2 regions of the Stenotrophomonas sp. YJH_SMC_46 genome follow, and region 1 is predicted to be linked to the other one. Evidence: riboswitches for the same ligand, from Rfam matches in the RefSeq annotation. Region 1 holds a riboswitch; the other holds the start of a gene.
The links. Region 1 has a riboswitch for glycine ahead of gcvP (aminomethyl-transferring glycine dehydrogenase). Riboswitches for the same ligand answer to the same signal wherever they lie in the genome.

Region 1 (6,958 bases):
CAGCACCACCAAGAACATGCGCGGCGACTATCAGAAGTTCGTCGGCCTGGTGAACGAAGGCGCCAAGGGCATGGGCTTCACCGATGCCGGCCAGATGTGGCGCAGCGGCTATGACATGCCGCCGGAGCAGATCGGCCCGGAAACCGATCGCCTGTGGGAACAGGTCAAGCCGATGTACGAACAGCTGCACTGCTATGCGCGCGCCAAGCTGGACAAGACCTACGGCAAGGACAAGGCCGAAGTGGGCAATGGCCTGATCGCCGCGCACCTGCTGGGCAACATGTGGCAGCAGGACTGGTCCAACCTGTGGGACCAGCTGGAACCATACCCGGGTGCCGGCAGCCTGGACATCACCGCTGCACTGGAAAAGCAGTACCAGACCAACCTGAGCGCGGCGCTGGCCAAGGCCGGCAAGGACGCCAGTGTGGCGGCCCAGTACAAGGCGCAGCGCGAAGCCGAACTGCGCACCGCCAAGCAGATGACCGAGCGCGCGCAGGACTTCTACGTGTCGCTGGGCATGCCGTCACTGCCGCAGTCGTATTGGGAAAAAACCCAGTTCATCAAGCCTGACGACCGCGACGTGGTCTGCCACGCCAGCGCCTGGGACATGAACATGGAAGGCGACGTGCGCACAAAGATGTGCATCAAGCCGAACGAAGAGAATTTCACCACCATCTACCACGAGCTGGGCCACATCTATTACGACCTGGCCTACAACCCGCTGCCGCCGCTGTTCCAGGGCGGTGCCAACGACGGCTTCCATGAAGCGATCGGCGACACCATCGTGCTGGCGATGACGCCCAAGTACCTCAGCTCGATCGGCCTGGTCGACGCGCCGACCGAAAGCCGCGAGGCGGTCATCAACAACCAGATGCGCATGGCGCTGTCGGGCGTGTCGTTCCTGCCATTCGGACTGATGATCGACCGCTGGCGCTGGGGCGTGTTCGATGGCTCGATCACCGCCGACAACTACAACAAGGCATGGTGGGACCTGAAGGCCAAGTACCAGGGCGTGGCCCCGGCCAGCAGCCGTGGCGAAGAATTCTTCGATCCGGGCGCGAAGTATCACGTGCCGGGCAACACCCCGTACACCCGTTACTTCCTGGCGCGCATCCTGCAGTTCCAGTTCTACAAGGGCCTGTGCGACGCCTCGGGGTACAAGGGCCCGCTGCATGAGTGCACCTTCTACGGCAACAAGGAAGCCGGCCAGAAGTACTGGGCGATGCTGAGCAAGGGTGCCAGCCAGCCGTGGCAGGCCACGCTGAAGGAGCTGACCGGCACCGACAAGCTCGATGCCGGCCCGATGATCGAGTACTTCACACCGGTCAACGAGTGGCTGAAGCAGCAGAACGAAGGCCAGATGTGCGGCTGGCAGACCAACGCGGCCCCGGCGGCGAAATGAGAAAAGGGGCGGGTCCGCGAGGATCCGCCCCTGATGTAGCGCCGGGCCATGCCCGGCGGCTCTTCATCGCACCGCTGCGCTCGCCGGGCATGGCCCGGCGCTACCCACGGCGGATCAGCTGTTCTTCTTCGCTGCCATCGCCGCGGCCAGCTCGGCCTTGAACTCCTCGAAGGTCTGGCCCTTCTCTTTCGCTTCGGCGTACGCGGCGTCGCGCAGCGCGTCGGAGTACATCAGGCGCACCGGCGTGCCATTGCGTTCGTGCAGCTCACCGGCCTGCATGATCAGCGCCAGCACCTGCGCAGCGCTCTCGCTGTGGCCGGCGATGCGGCCATCCATGCCCAGCACCCATTCGCCATCGCGGCGAACGACACCGGCCAGCAGGGTGCGCTGCGCGTCGCGCAGTTCGGCATGCGGCTCCACCGGCGACGCCTGCGCGGCGGCCTTGTTGGCGGCCTGTTTTTCCTGGCGACGGCGCTGGTCGCGGCGGGTCTTGGAGCTGGTGGACATGGTGCGGTACCGCTGCGAAGGGGGGCGCAAGGATAGCGCACCCCGCCCGCAGCGCTGCTTCACGCGTGCTCGATCCAGCACGGTCAGTCCAGCACCTTGCCGTGCCGCCAGTAGCCCATGAAGGTGATCGCGCGGCGGTCCAGCCCGCAGTCGCGGACCAGGTGGCGACGGATCGCCATTACCGCCGCCGCCTCGCCTGCCACCCAGGCATACAGCGGTCCGGCCACGCGGGTATCGGCCTGCTCCCAGAGGATCTGCGTATCGACGTCGATCTCATCCGGCGCATCGCCGGCAGCCGCGCCCGGGGCCGCTGCCAACCGCGCCTGGACCGCCTGCAGCAACGGCTGTCCGTAGGCGGCCCGCCCGCGCGGCAGCCAGACCAGCTCGGCGCTGGAGGGCGCCTTCAGGTGCACGGCATCACCGGCCTGCGCCACCTCCAGCAGCGCCAGCGTGCGCGGCGGATCGACCATGGCCGCCAGTTCCTCGAGGATGCCGGCCACCGCCGGCAGCGCGGTTTCATCCGCCACCAGCAGCACCTGGCCGACTCCCATCGGCGGTTTCCATTCCCAGCCTTCGCTGCTGTCGGCACAGTCGGCATCGGGGGCCAGCAGCACTACGCGGTCGCCCGGTCGCGCGTGGATGGCCCAGCGCGAGGCCGGCCCGGTCTCGCCATGAAGCACGAAATCAACGTCGACCTCGCCCTGCTCGGCGCGCAGGTGGCGGATGGTGTAGGTGCGCATGGGCGGACGCTGGTCGTCCGGCAGCGCCCGGTAGCGCGGGTACCAGTCCTCGCCGCTGGGCACCGGCGGCACGTCCTGGCCGGGCAAGGGGAAGAACACCTTGATGCGCTGGTCCGGGCCTTCGGTCTTCATCCGCGCCACGTCGGCACCGGTGAATACCATGCGGTCCAGGGAAGGAGAAAGAACGCGGCGCTCCTTCAGCGCCACCTCGAACAGGCGGTAGGTCTGCTGCGCAGCCATGGGGGAACCTCATGCAACGACATCGGATCGGCTGGCTGTCGTGCATCCACGCACCGGCTGGCTGGAGTCCCCAGCCTAGTCCGGTCGTTCCTCGCCGCAAGCGTTACGGGCATCGCGGCGTGCCCTACCCCTGCGCGCTGCTCAATCGCCCGTGCAGGCTGCCTGCGCCGCGCGCTCAAGCCGGTGCTCCCAGTACCAGAACACGAAGCCGGCGCCAAAGAACGCGGCCTGGCCCAGCGCCAGGTGCAGCGGGCTGGCACTGAGCAACGGCGACACCACGCCGGCCACCACGGTGCTGATCATCAGCTGCACGAAGGCCTGCAGCGACGACGCCAGGCCGCGCTGGTGCGGATACATGTCCAGCACCGCCAGCGCCAGGATCGGGAAGATCAGCGCCATGCCCATGCCGCCCAGGAAGATCGGCAGCACTGCCCACGGCAACACGAACTGCGGCGACAGCGCCACGTAGCCGACATTCAGCAGCGCCGACAGCGCGCACAGGCTGAAACCGATGGCGACCTGGCGGGTGGGCGTGGTGTGCCCGGCCATGCGCCCGGACAGGAACGAGCCGGTGGTCATGCCGCCGATGGTGGGGATGAACAACCAGGCGAAACCGCCCTCGCCCAGGTGCAGGTGCTGCATCACGAACACCGGCGCCGACGAGATGTACAGGAAGATGCCACCGAAGCCGATGCTGCCGGCCAGCGCCAGGCGCAGGAAGCGCGGGTTGAAACCGATGCGCACGTAATCGCGCATCAACGCGTGCGGCGACAACGGCACGCGCGCTTCGACCGGATGGGTCTCCGGCAGGTAGCGTGCAGTGGCTGCCAGCAGGACCAGCGCGAACACCACCAGGAACCAGAAAATCAGCGGCCAGCCGGCGCCACTGAGCAGGATCCAGCCACCGATGATCGGCGCGATGGCCGGGGCGATGCCGAACAGCATCGACACCTGGCTCATCAGGCGCTGCGCGTCGTGGCCATGGTAGAGATCGCGGATCACCGCGCGGCCGACGATCATGCCGACACCCGCCGACAGGCCCTGCAGCGCGCGGAACGCCAGCAGCGTGGCCAGATCGGTGGACAGCGCACAGCCGACCGAGGCGCCGACGAACACCACCAGGCCACCGAGGATCACCCGCTTGCGCCCCCACGCATCGGACAGCGGGCCATGCGCCAGGCTCATCAGGCCATAGAACAGCAGGTACACGCTGATGGTCTGCTGCACCGCCACCTCGTCCACCGACAGGCGCTGCGCCAGCTGCGGGAACGCGGGGAAGATGGTGTCGATCGAGAACGGGCCGAACATGGCCAGGCCGGCAAGCAGCAGGGCCATGCGGCGGGTGGAGGGAGCAACAGCGGCTGTCATGGGAAAGGCGTCCGGCAGGGCCATGCGCGGCACGCACGGCGGGCGCCGGTCCCCGTCTGCAGGGAGGGCGCCAGATGAATTCAGGTATCCGCCCATCATAGGTGGGGATTGCGCCCGATGCCATGCAGCGGTGCACAGAACGCATGGCCGGGCCATCGGCCATTCAGCCGCGGGGCCGTGCCGGGAGGCGGCCAGCGGGCCCGCAACGGGCTATAATCCGCGGGCAACACGGTGGGAGAAGCGGAACACCGCTGCCGAAGGCGCAACGCCCGTAATCGCTCAGGCCCGATACCACCCGTAACAGAACTCTGGAGAGACCGGTTCGATCCGGCGCCGAAGGGGCACGAAGCTGCGGTTTTCCGCGCTTCCAAACTCTCAGGCAAAAGGACAGAGGGGCGCCCCGCAGACCGCCGACCGGCGGCTTGTGCCCGTGCGTGTGCCCTTTCCTGACGGATCCTTCGCCATGTCCCAGAACACCCCTTCCCTGCGTGAGCTCGAGCACCACAATGCGTTCGTCGAGCGTCACATCGGCCCCAACGATGCCGAGATCGCGCAGATGCTCGACGTCGTCGGCCACGCGTCGCTGGATGCGATGACCGATGCCATCGTGCCGGCCAAGATCAAGTCGCCGGCGCCGCTGGCGCTGCCGGAGTCGATGACCGAAGTGCAGGCACTGGCGAAGATCCGCGCGATCGCCGACAAGAACACCGTGCTGCGCAGCTTCATCGGCCAGGGCTACTACGGTACCCACACGCCGAACGTGATCCTGCGCAACATCCTGGAAAACCCGGCCTGGTACACCGCCTACACCCCGTACCAGGCGGAAATCTCGCAGGGCCGCATGGAAGCGCTGATCAACTTCCAGACCCTGTGCGCCGACCTGACCGGTATGGAGATCGCCAACGCCTCGCTGCTGGACGAAGCCACTGCCGCCGCCGAAGCGATGACCCTGGCCAAGCGTTCGGCCAAGTCGAAGTCGGACACCTTCTTCGTGCACGATGCCGTGCACCCGCAGACCCTGGAACTGCTGCGCACCCGCGCCGAGCCCATGGGCATCGTGCTGCGCGTCGGCACCCCGGCCGAGGCACTGGAAGCAGAAGCCTTCGGCCTGCTGCTGCAGTACCCGGACACCTTCGGCCAGGTCGGTGACTACAAGGCGCTGGTCGATGCCGTGCACGCACGCGGCGGCCTGGTGGCCGTGGCCACCGACCTGCTGGCCCTGACCCTGCTGGCTGCCCCGGGCGAATGGGGCGCGGACATCGTGGTCGGCAACAGCCAGCGTTTCGGCGTGCCGTTCGGCTTCGGTGGCCCGCACGCCGCCTTCATGGCCTGCCGTGACGCCTACAAGCGCTCGATGCCGGGCCGCCTGATCGGCGTTTCGGTCGATGCCCAGGGCAACCCGGCATACCGACTGACCCTGCAGACCCGTGAGCAGCACATCCGCCGCGAGAAGGCCACCTCCAACATCTGTACCGCACAGGTGCTGCTGGCAGTGATGGCCTCGATGTATGCGGTCTACCATGGCCCGGAAGGCCTGACCCGCATCGCCCGCCGCACCCACCGCCTGGCCGCCATCCTGGCTGCGGCACTGCGCAACGCCGGCGTACAGGTCGGTGGCGACTTCTTCGACACCCTGCACGTCACCGGCGTGCACGCCGATGAGATCCATGCCAAGGCACGCGCCGCCGGTTACAACCTGCGCGCGATCGACAGCGACTCGGTCGGCATCAGCCTGGACGAGACCGCCACCCGCGCCGACGTGGTCGCGCTGGCCGCCGTGTTCGGCGCGCAGGCCGACATCGATGCGCTGGACGCAAGCACCGCCGACGCGCTGCCGGCCGGCCTGCTGCGCCAGTCTGCGTTCCTGACCCATCCGGTGTTCAACACCCACCACAGCGAGCACGAACTGCTGCGCTACCTGCGTTCGCTGGCCGACAAGGACCTGGCGATGGACCGCACGATGATCCCGCTGGGTTCGTGCACCATGAAGCTCAACGCCACCGCCGAGATGATCCCGGTGACCTGGCCGGAGTTCTCGCAGATCCACCCGCTGGTGCCGGCCGACCAGGCGCTGGGCTACAAGGAACTGATTGATTCGCTGGAAGCGATGCTGGTCGAATGCACCGGCTACGACGCGGTCAGCCTGCAGCCGAACTCCGGCGCACAGGGCGAGTACGCCGGCCTGCTGGCGATCCGCGCCTACCACCGCTCGCGCGGCGAAGGCCACCGCGACATCTGCCTGATCCCGGATTCGGCGCACGGCACCAACCCGGCCTCGGCGCAGATGTGCGGCATGAAGGTGGTGGTCACCAAGACCGATGCCAACGGCAATGTCGATGTGGAAGACATCCGCCTCAACGCCGAGAAGTACAGCGACCGCCTGGCCGCGATCATGATGACCTACCCGTCCACGCACGGCGTGTTCGAGGAAGAGGTGGTCGAGATCTGCGAGATCATCCACAAGCACGGCGGCCAGGTGTACACCGACGGCGCCAACATGAACGCCCTGGTCGGCGTGGCCAAGCCCGGCAAGTGGGGTTCGGACGTTTCGCACCTGAACCTGCACAAGACCTTCTGCATTCCGCACGGCGGTGGCGGCCCGGGCGTTGGCCCGTGCGCGGTCAAGGAACACCTGGCCCCGTTCCTGCCGGGCAAGCTGGGTGACAACGGCCCGGTCGGCATGGTCAGCGCCGCCAGCTTC
Region 2 (6,958 bases), on a different contig from region 1:
GCGATACGAACGCTGGCCGATGACCCGCACTTCGGCGTGCGCGAATGGGCCTGGCTGGCACTGCGCGCGGACATCGTTGCTGCACCGCTGCAGGCGCTTGGGTACCTGCAACCGTGGACGCAGGAAGTATCGCCGTACCTGCGCCGTTTCGCCTGCGAGGCGCTGCGTCCCCGGGGCGTCTGGGCTACGCATATCGCGCTGTTCAAGCAGCAGCCCCAACACGCAATGCCGTTGCTGGACGCGCTGGCCGACGACCCCGAGCGCTATGTGCAGGACTCCGTCGGCAATTGGCTCAACGATGCCGGCAAGACGCAGCCGCAATGGCTGCGTGGGCTGTGCGCACGTTGGCAACGCGAGCACCACAGCGATGCCAACGCCTACATCCGCAAACGCGCCATGCGATCACTGCGGTAATGGCGGCCGCTGGCCGGCAATCCCATGAACCTCAAGGAAGAACCGCAATGCCCCACACCTTCATCGAGCTCTACACCGCCACCCCCGCCTGGACGGCGCTCTCGCCCGGACAACGCACCGCCTTCTTCGCCCGCATCGGCGAGGGCATGCAGCGTTTCGACCCGGAAAGCATCAGGCCGCTGGCCATGGGCCGCATTGCTACCGACGTGCCGCATGGCAGCGGCGAGCAGTTCTATGCGGTCTGGCACTGCGCCAGCCGCGAAGCGGCCGACACGCTGGTGGCCGGGATCGCCGCCACCGGCTGGCATGATTACTTCACCACCACCCATGCCATCGGTGAGGTGAACAGCATGGGCCAGCATCTGGCCGACCTGGCCGCGCTCTAGTGGTACGGCGGCGGCCTGCGATCCCCGGCATGGGCGGCACATGCGCCTGTCACCGATACACGGTAAACAGTGCGTTGCCCATGTCCATCCGCAGGGACGTTGATCATGCAGAGCAAGCTCGAGGTCACGCTGTTCGGTCCGCTTGGCGAGTGCCCGGCATTGCAGTTGCCGGGGCAGGAGAACCCGTCGGTGGCCATCCCGGAATCGGCCCTGCGTCGATTGGTCTCCGACCTCTACACCGCACGCTCCCTGCTCAACCCCGAGCAGCTGGACGAGGCCCGGCAGGAGCTGGATCGGGTGCTGGAGCGCTGGGCCGATATCCACGAAGGCCTGCTGCTGGACGTTGAAGTGCATGGCAGCCGATAGCCCGCCGCTGCGCTCGGGCAGCGTCCCAGTTGCGGATGAAACATTTTGCACTGCGAAAAAGCTGTGCTATCAATAGATCCCATGAACGCAGCCGCTACCCGTTTTTACTGGTATTACTTTCCGAAGCCACTGGCGGAGGAAGGACTGCGCTCACCCTGAAGAAAGCTTCAGACGCATTCCCGAAAGCCGCCAGCGAACCTGGCGGCTTTTTTCATGCCGCCACGCTGGGGACCCCCAACGTTCCGGAGATCTCCCGCAATGCCCCCGCACACCGACGACCTGCGTATCCGCACCATCGAACCGCTGACACCGCCTGCCCAGCTGCTGGCGATGCTGCCCTGCGATGACGAAGCCTCCGACACCGTCAGCGCCTCGCGCGCGGCCCTGCACCAGATCCTGCACGGCCGCGACGACCGTCTGGCGGTGGTGGTTGGCCCGTGCTCGATCCACGACCCGAAAGCCGCCATCGAGTACGCGCATCGCCTGAAGCCGTTGCGCGATGCGCTGGCCGGCGAGCTGGAAATCGTCATGCGCGTGTACTTCGAGAAGCCGCGCACCACGGTGGGCTGGAAGGGCCTGATCAACGATCCGGACCTGGACGGCAGCTTCAGGATCGACAAGGGCCTGCGCATCGCACGCGGCCTGCTGCGCGACATCAACAAGCTGGGCCTGCCGGCCGGTGTCGAGTTCCTTGACGTGATCTCGCCGCAGTACATCGCCGACCTGGTGGCATGGGGCGCGATCGGCGCACGCACCACTGAAAGCCAGGTGCATCGCGAGTTGGCCTCGGGGTTGTCGTGCCCGGTCGGCTTCAAGAATGGCACCGATGGCAACGTGAAGATCGCCGCTGACGCGGTGGGTGCTGCGTCCAATCCGCATCACTTCCTGTCGGTCACCAAGCAGGGCGGCACCGCCATCGTGTCGACCACCGGCAACCCCGACTGCCATGTGATCCTGCGCGGCGGCAAGCAGCCGAACTACGACGCAGGCAGTGTTGCCGAGGCCTGCCAGGTGCTGGCCAAGGCCAAGCTGCCAGCGCGCCTGATGATCGACGCCAGCCATGCCAACAGCCTGAAGAATCCGGAGAACCAGCCGAAGGTGATCGACGACATCGCCGTTCAGCTGGAAGACGGCGAACAGCGCATCGTGGGTGTGATGATCGAGAGCCATCTGGTCGGTGGCCGCCAGGAACTGGTGGAAGGCCAGCCGCTGGTCTACGGCCAGAGCATCACCGATGGCTGCATCGACTGGGATACCACGGTGACGGTGCTGGAGCGACTGGCTGCGGCCGTGCGTGCCCGTCGCGACGTAAAGGTGTCCGAAGCCGCTTGAGTGCGGCACGTGTGTGGATGGCGGCCAGCGCCTGCGGGGGTGCGGCCGCGATCAGGGCCGGTCGGAGTTGGAGACCGGCCCATCTGCACCGGCGATGCGCCTGGCGCTGCGCATGAGCGACAGCGCCAGGTACATCGCCGGGGTGGTGAGAACGATGGATGGGGCCTTCATGTAGCGTCGAGCCCGCGAAGCGCGGGGCTTTGTAGAAGATCCGCTCCACGTACGCTCCAGGTCACGTCACAATGCCACTTCCTGTTTGGTGGCCGCAGCCATGAAAGAACTGATCATTCCAGAAGCCGCACAGCGCGATGAGGATTCCATCGAGATGATCCGCGTGTGGATTGCCGAACGGGGATTGCATGCTTCGCTGAACGTTGGCCTGTATGGCGATCGTCCTGGCATTCGAGAGGAGCATGCGTGGGGACGCATCCTGGCAGACGTCGCCCAGCATGTCGCAGATGCTCTGGTCGTGAGTGGCGGGATGGAGCGCGGCGCGGCGATCAACGCGATCAAGGATGCATTCGATGAAGAGCTGCGGGCGCCGTCCAGTGGGCGCTCGGGGGGATTCGTGGTCCGCCACTGAGGGACCAGATGGGCGCCGCGGCGCTGGAGACAGCGTCCCAACGCAACACGGCAACAAGCGCTGGGCGACGTGGAGAACGCGAACTTCAATGCACTTCGTCGTGGTACACGAATTTCGGCATTTCCCAGCGGTAGTGGATCGCCAGCAGGCGCAGCGCGAAGCCGCCGCCGAGGCAGCACAGGATCGCGGTGGCGTCGGCCACGCCCCAGTGCAGCAGCAACAGGTAGGCCGCGCCGGTCAGCAGCGCGATGATCGCGTACAGCTCCTTCTGGAAGATGAGTGGTACCTCGTTGCAGAGGATGTCGCGCAGCACGCCGCCGAACGCGCCGGTCAGCATGCCGGCGATCAGCACGATCGGCATCGCATGGCCGGCTTCGCGCGCGATCGAGCAGCCGATCAGGGTGAAGGCGATCAGGCCCAGGCCGTCGAGTACCAGGAAGGTGCGGCGGAAGTGGTGCATCCAACGTGCCACCCAGGTGGCGATCAGCGCCGCGCATACGGTGAAGCCCAGGTACTCGGGATGCTTCACCCAGCCCAGCGGATAGTGGCCGAGCAGGATGTCGCGCAGTGATCCGCCGCCGAGGGCGGTGACGCAGGCGATCATGACCACGCCGAACAGGTCCATGCGGCGGCGGCCTGCGGACAGTGCGCCAGTCATGGCCTCGGCGGAAATGGCAATCAGGTAGATGATGGACAGCAGCATGGGACAGGCTCCGGGCGCGGTGGGGCCGGCCATGCGCGACTACCGCCACTGCCTGCGCAATGACGGGATGACGATGACCGGTGCCGCTCCCGCTGTCCTTTTGCCTGAGAGTTCAGCGGCGTAGGCCGCGTGCCCCTTCGGCGGATCGTCCCGGGCGTGCCCGGTGACCTCTCTCCAGCTCGGCGAGTCGAATGCATGGTTGGTGGGATTCCAGCCCACCGGCCTGAGCGATCATGGGAGCCTGCGCCTTCGGCGGGCGCCAGCGCGGCGCCTCTCTCCTGCATTCGGGCGCCAGTATATCCGCTGCAGTGCAGCACGGCATAATCCGGGCATGGCCCCGTCCCTCCGCCCCTGGTTCCTGTATCTGCTCGAATGCCGCGACGGGAGCTACTACGCGGGCATCAGCACAGATGTGGATGCGCGTTTCGCCGCCCACCAGGCCGGCAAGGGCGCGCGCTACACCCGGGCCCGCCCGCCGCTGCGCGTGCTGGCCGTGCGCCAGTACCCGGACCGGGCCGCCGCGTCACGGGCCGAATGGCAGCTCAAGCAGCAGCCGCGCGAACGCAAGCTGGCCTGGCTGCAGGCCCCGGATCCTGCGCTTCTGTAGAGCCGAGCCCACGCTCGGCTCCGGGTTCTGTAGATTCACGCCATGCGTGGATGGGCTGCCGGGCCATGCGATGATCGCTCCGCGCCAAGCGCTGGAGACCCGGATGTCCACCTTTGCTTTTCAGCACGACCGTCGGTCATTGTCGTCGCTGTGGTACCCGAAACCGAAGGCGCCGTGAACGATGCGCGCCGCCGGCAAAGCATGGATCTCCGTCGTCGTGCTGGTCGCCGGCATCGCGCTGTTGCCTGGCCTGCTGTACCTGCTCGGGCTGGCATTGGCAGGCGGTCGGCCGAAGCCGGCCGACCGTGTGCCCAGTGGTGTGGCTGCGTGCAGCAGTGAGCCACGGGAGGGATACCACGCGATGAACCCCTGGCGCTTCACCGCCCAGTTCTTCGACAAGGACGTGATGAAGAAGGTGCCTGAAGTTGAGCGTGAGGCCTTCTGGATTGCCCGGCGCCACCTGTGGCGGCAACCGCAGCGCGGCATGCTGCGCTGGCATCTCAGTAGTACCGCATTGACGATCTGGATCACCCGGCATTGGAGTACCGCGCAGATTGCCGACACCGCGAGGAAGGAGGACTTCTGCCGGACCGGGGCGAAACGGTGGGTGTCCGGTGCCCCGATGAACCGGTAGATCCGACGCCATGCGTGGAGGGTGTTGACGGGGTCAGAGTCCTTTCCTGCGGAAAGGGATCCGACCCCGCTGCGTGCAGCCCTACCGCTTCGGCCGCCGGTCGTCGCGGTCATCACCGAAGATGATGCGCGCGCTGCGCTGGTAGCTCCAGTACGCCACGGCCCAGTTCAGCAGCACCACGATGCGGTTGCGGAAGCCGATCAGGAAGAACACGTGCGCGGCCAGCCAGAACCACCACGCCAGCACGCCCGACAGCTGCAGTCGGCCCAGGTGCACGATCGCGGCCATGCGGCCGATGGTGGCCAGGTTGCCGTAGTCCGCGTACTTGAACGGGCCGGGTTCGGGCTTGCCGTGCAGGCGCGCGCGGATCACCTCGGCCACGTACTTGCCCATCTGCTTGGCGGCAGGGGCAACGCCGGGCACCGGCTTGCCATTGGCCTGGTTCAGCGCGGCCAGATCGCCAGCCACGAACAGTTCCGGGTGGCCAGACAGGGTGAGGTCGGGTTGCACCTGCACGCGCCCGGCGCGGTCCAGCGGCACCTCCAGCGTGCGCGCCAGCGGTGAAGCGGCCACACCGGCGGCCCACACCACCGTGCGTGCCGGCACGAACTGGTCACCGAGCGTGAAGCCCTGGCTGTCGATGTCGCTCACCGGGGTGCCGGTCAGCACTTCCACGCCCAGCTTTTCCAGCTGCCGGCGCGCCTTCAGCGAAAGCACTTCCGGGAACGAGGACAGCACGCGCGGCCCGGCCTCGATCAGCCGCACTTTCGCACTGGCCGGATCAATGTGGCGGAACTCGTTGCGCAGCGTGTGGCGCGCGATCTCGGCCAGCGTGCCGGCCAGTTCGACGCCGGTGGGACCACCACCGACGACGGCGAAACTCAGCCACGCCGCCTTCTTTGCCGGGTCCGGTTCGGCCTCGGCACGCTCGAACGCCAGCAGCAGCTTGCGGCGCAGCGCGATGGCATCGTCCAGCGTCTTCAGGCCGGGCGCATCATCGGCCCATTGGTCGTTGCCGAAGTAGGCGTGGGTGGCACCGGTGGCCAGCAGCAGGCTGTCGTAGTCCAGCGTGCTGCCATCGGCCATGCGGATCTGCCGCGCCTGCTTGTCGATGGCCACCACTTCGCCGAGGCGGACTTCCACATTGCGCTGGTGGCCGAGGATGTGGCGCAGCGGTGCGGCGATATCCGGTGCGGACAGGCCGGCGGTGGCCACCTGGTACAGCAGCGGCTGGAACAGGTGATGGTTGCGGCGGTCGACCAGGGTGATGCGTATGCGCTCGCGGGCCAGGGCACGGGTGGCCCAGAGACCGGCAAAACCGCCGCCGACAACGACCAGGTGGGGAACGCGCTCGCGACTCATCGACTCACTCCAGTGGGGGCATCGGGGGAAGCGCCTGGCATCTTCGCACGGCGGCCACCTGTCACGTCAGCGCCTGCCCGGATCGGCGATACTCGGGTTCAGGCAACCGCCCGTGAGGAGCCCATGAGCGAACCGGAAAAGCGCATCGCCCTGTTGATCGACGCCGACAATGCGCCGGCCTCGAAGATCGACGAGGTCCTGGCCGAAGTCGCCCGCTACGGCGTGGCCAACGTGCGCCGTGCCTACGGCAACTGGAAGAGCCCGCGGTTGAAGGGCTGGGAAGCGGTGCTGCACGAATATGCGATCCGCCCGATCCAGCAGTTTGCCTACAGCAAGGGCAAGAATGCCTCGGACATGGCGATGGTGATCGATGCCATGGACCTGCTGTACGCACGCAACCTTGATGGCTTCGCCATCGTCTCCAGCGATGCCGATTTCACTCCGATGGTGATGCGCCTGCTGACCGATGGCGTGAAGGTGTACGGCTTCGGCGAGAAGAAAACGCCCGAGCCGTTCGTCAACGCGTGCTCGAAATTCACCTACCTGGAAGCACTGGGCCAGACCCATGCCA

Region 2: another riboswitch for glycine. It lies ahead of AC5P8C_RS06865 (trimeric intracellular cation channel family protein); the one in region 1 lies ahead of gcvP (aminomethyl-transferring glycine dehydrogenase).

Annotation. Positions count from the first base shown of each region.
Region 1 covers NZ_JCAFTO010000007.1:27,307-34,264, forward strand. Annotated here, with positions in the region: gene AC5P8C_RS19110 (M2 family metallopeptidase) at 1-1,402, shown strand, start outside; gene AC5P8C_RS19115 (hypothetical protein) at 1,517-1,909, opposite strand; gene AC5P8C_RS19120 (siderophore-interacting protein) at 1,993-2,889, opposite strand; gene AC5P8C_RS19125 (multidrug effflux MFS transporter) at 3,031-4,257, opposite strand; glycine riboswitch at 4,556-4,658, shown strand; gene gcvP (aminomethyl-transferring glycine dehydrogenase) at 4,721-6,958, shown strand, end outside.
Region 2 covers NZ_JCAFTO010000002.1:397,411-404,368, forward strand. Annotated here, with positions in the region: gene AC5P8C_RS06840 (DNA alkylation repair protein) at 1-414, shown strand, start outside; gene AC5P8C_RS06845 (DUF6616 family protein) at 462-800, shown strand; gene AC5P8C_RS06850 (hypothetical protein) at 906-1,166, shown strand; gene AC5P8C_RS06855 (3-deoxy-7-phosphoheptulonate synthase) at 1,425-2,498, shown strand; gene AC5P8C_RS06860 (DUF5076 domain-containing protein) at 2,770-3,081, shown strand; gene AC5P8C_RS06865 (trimeric intracellular cation channel family protein) at 3,167-3,784, opposite strand; glycine riboswitch at 3,869-3,972, opposite strand; glycine riboswitch at 3,986-4,075, opposite strand; gene AC5P8C_RS06870 (GIY-YIG nuclease family protein) at 4,116-4,391, shown strand; gene AC5P8C_RS06875 (hypothetical protein) at 4,573-5,025, shown strand; gene AC5P8C_RS06880 (NAD(P)/FAD-dependent oxidoreductase) at 5,107-6,387, opposite strand; gene AC5P8C_RS06885 (NYN domain-containing protein) at 6,511-6,958, shown strand, end outside.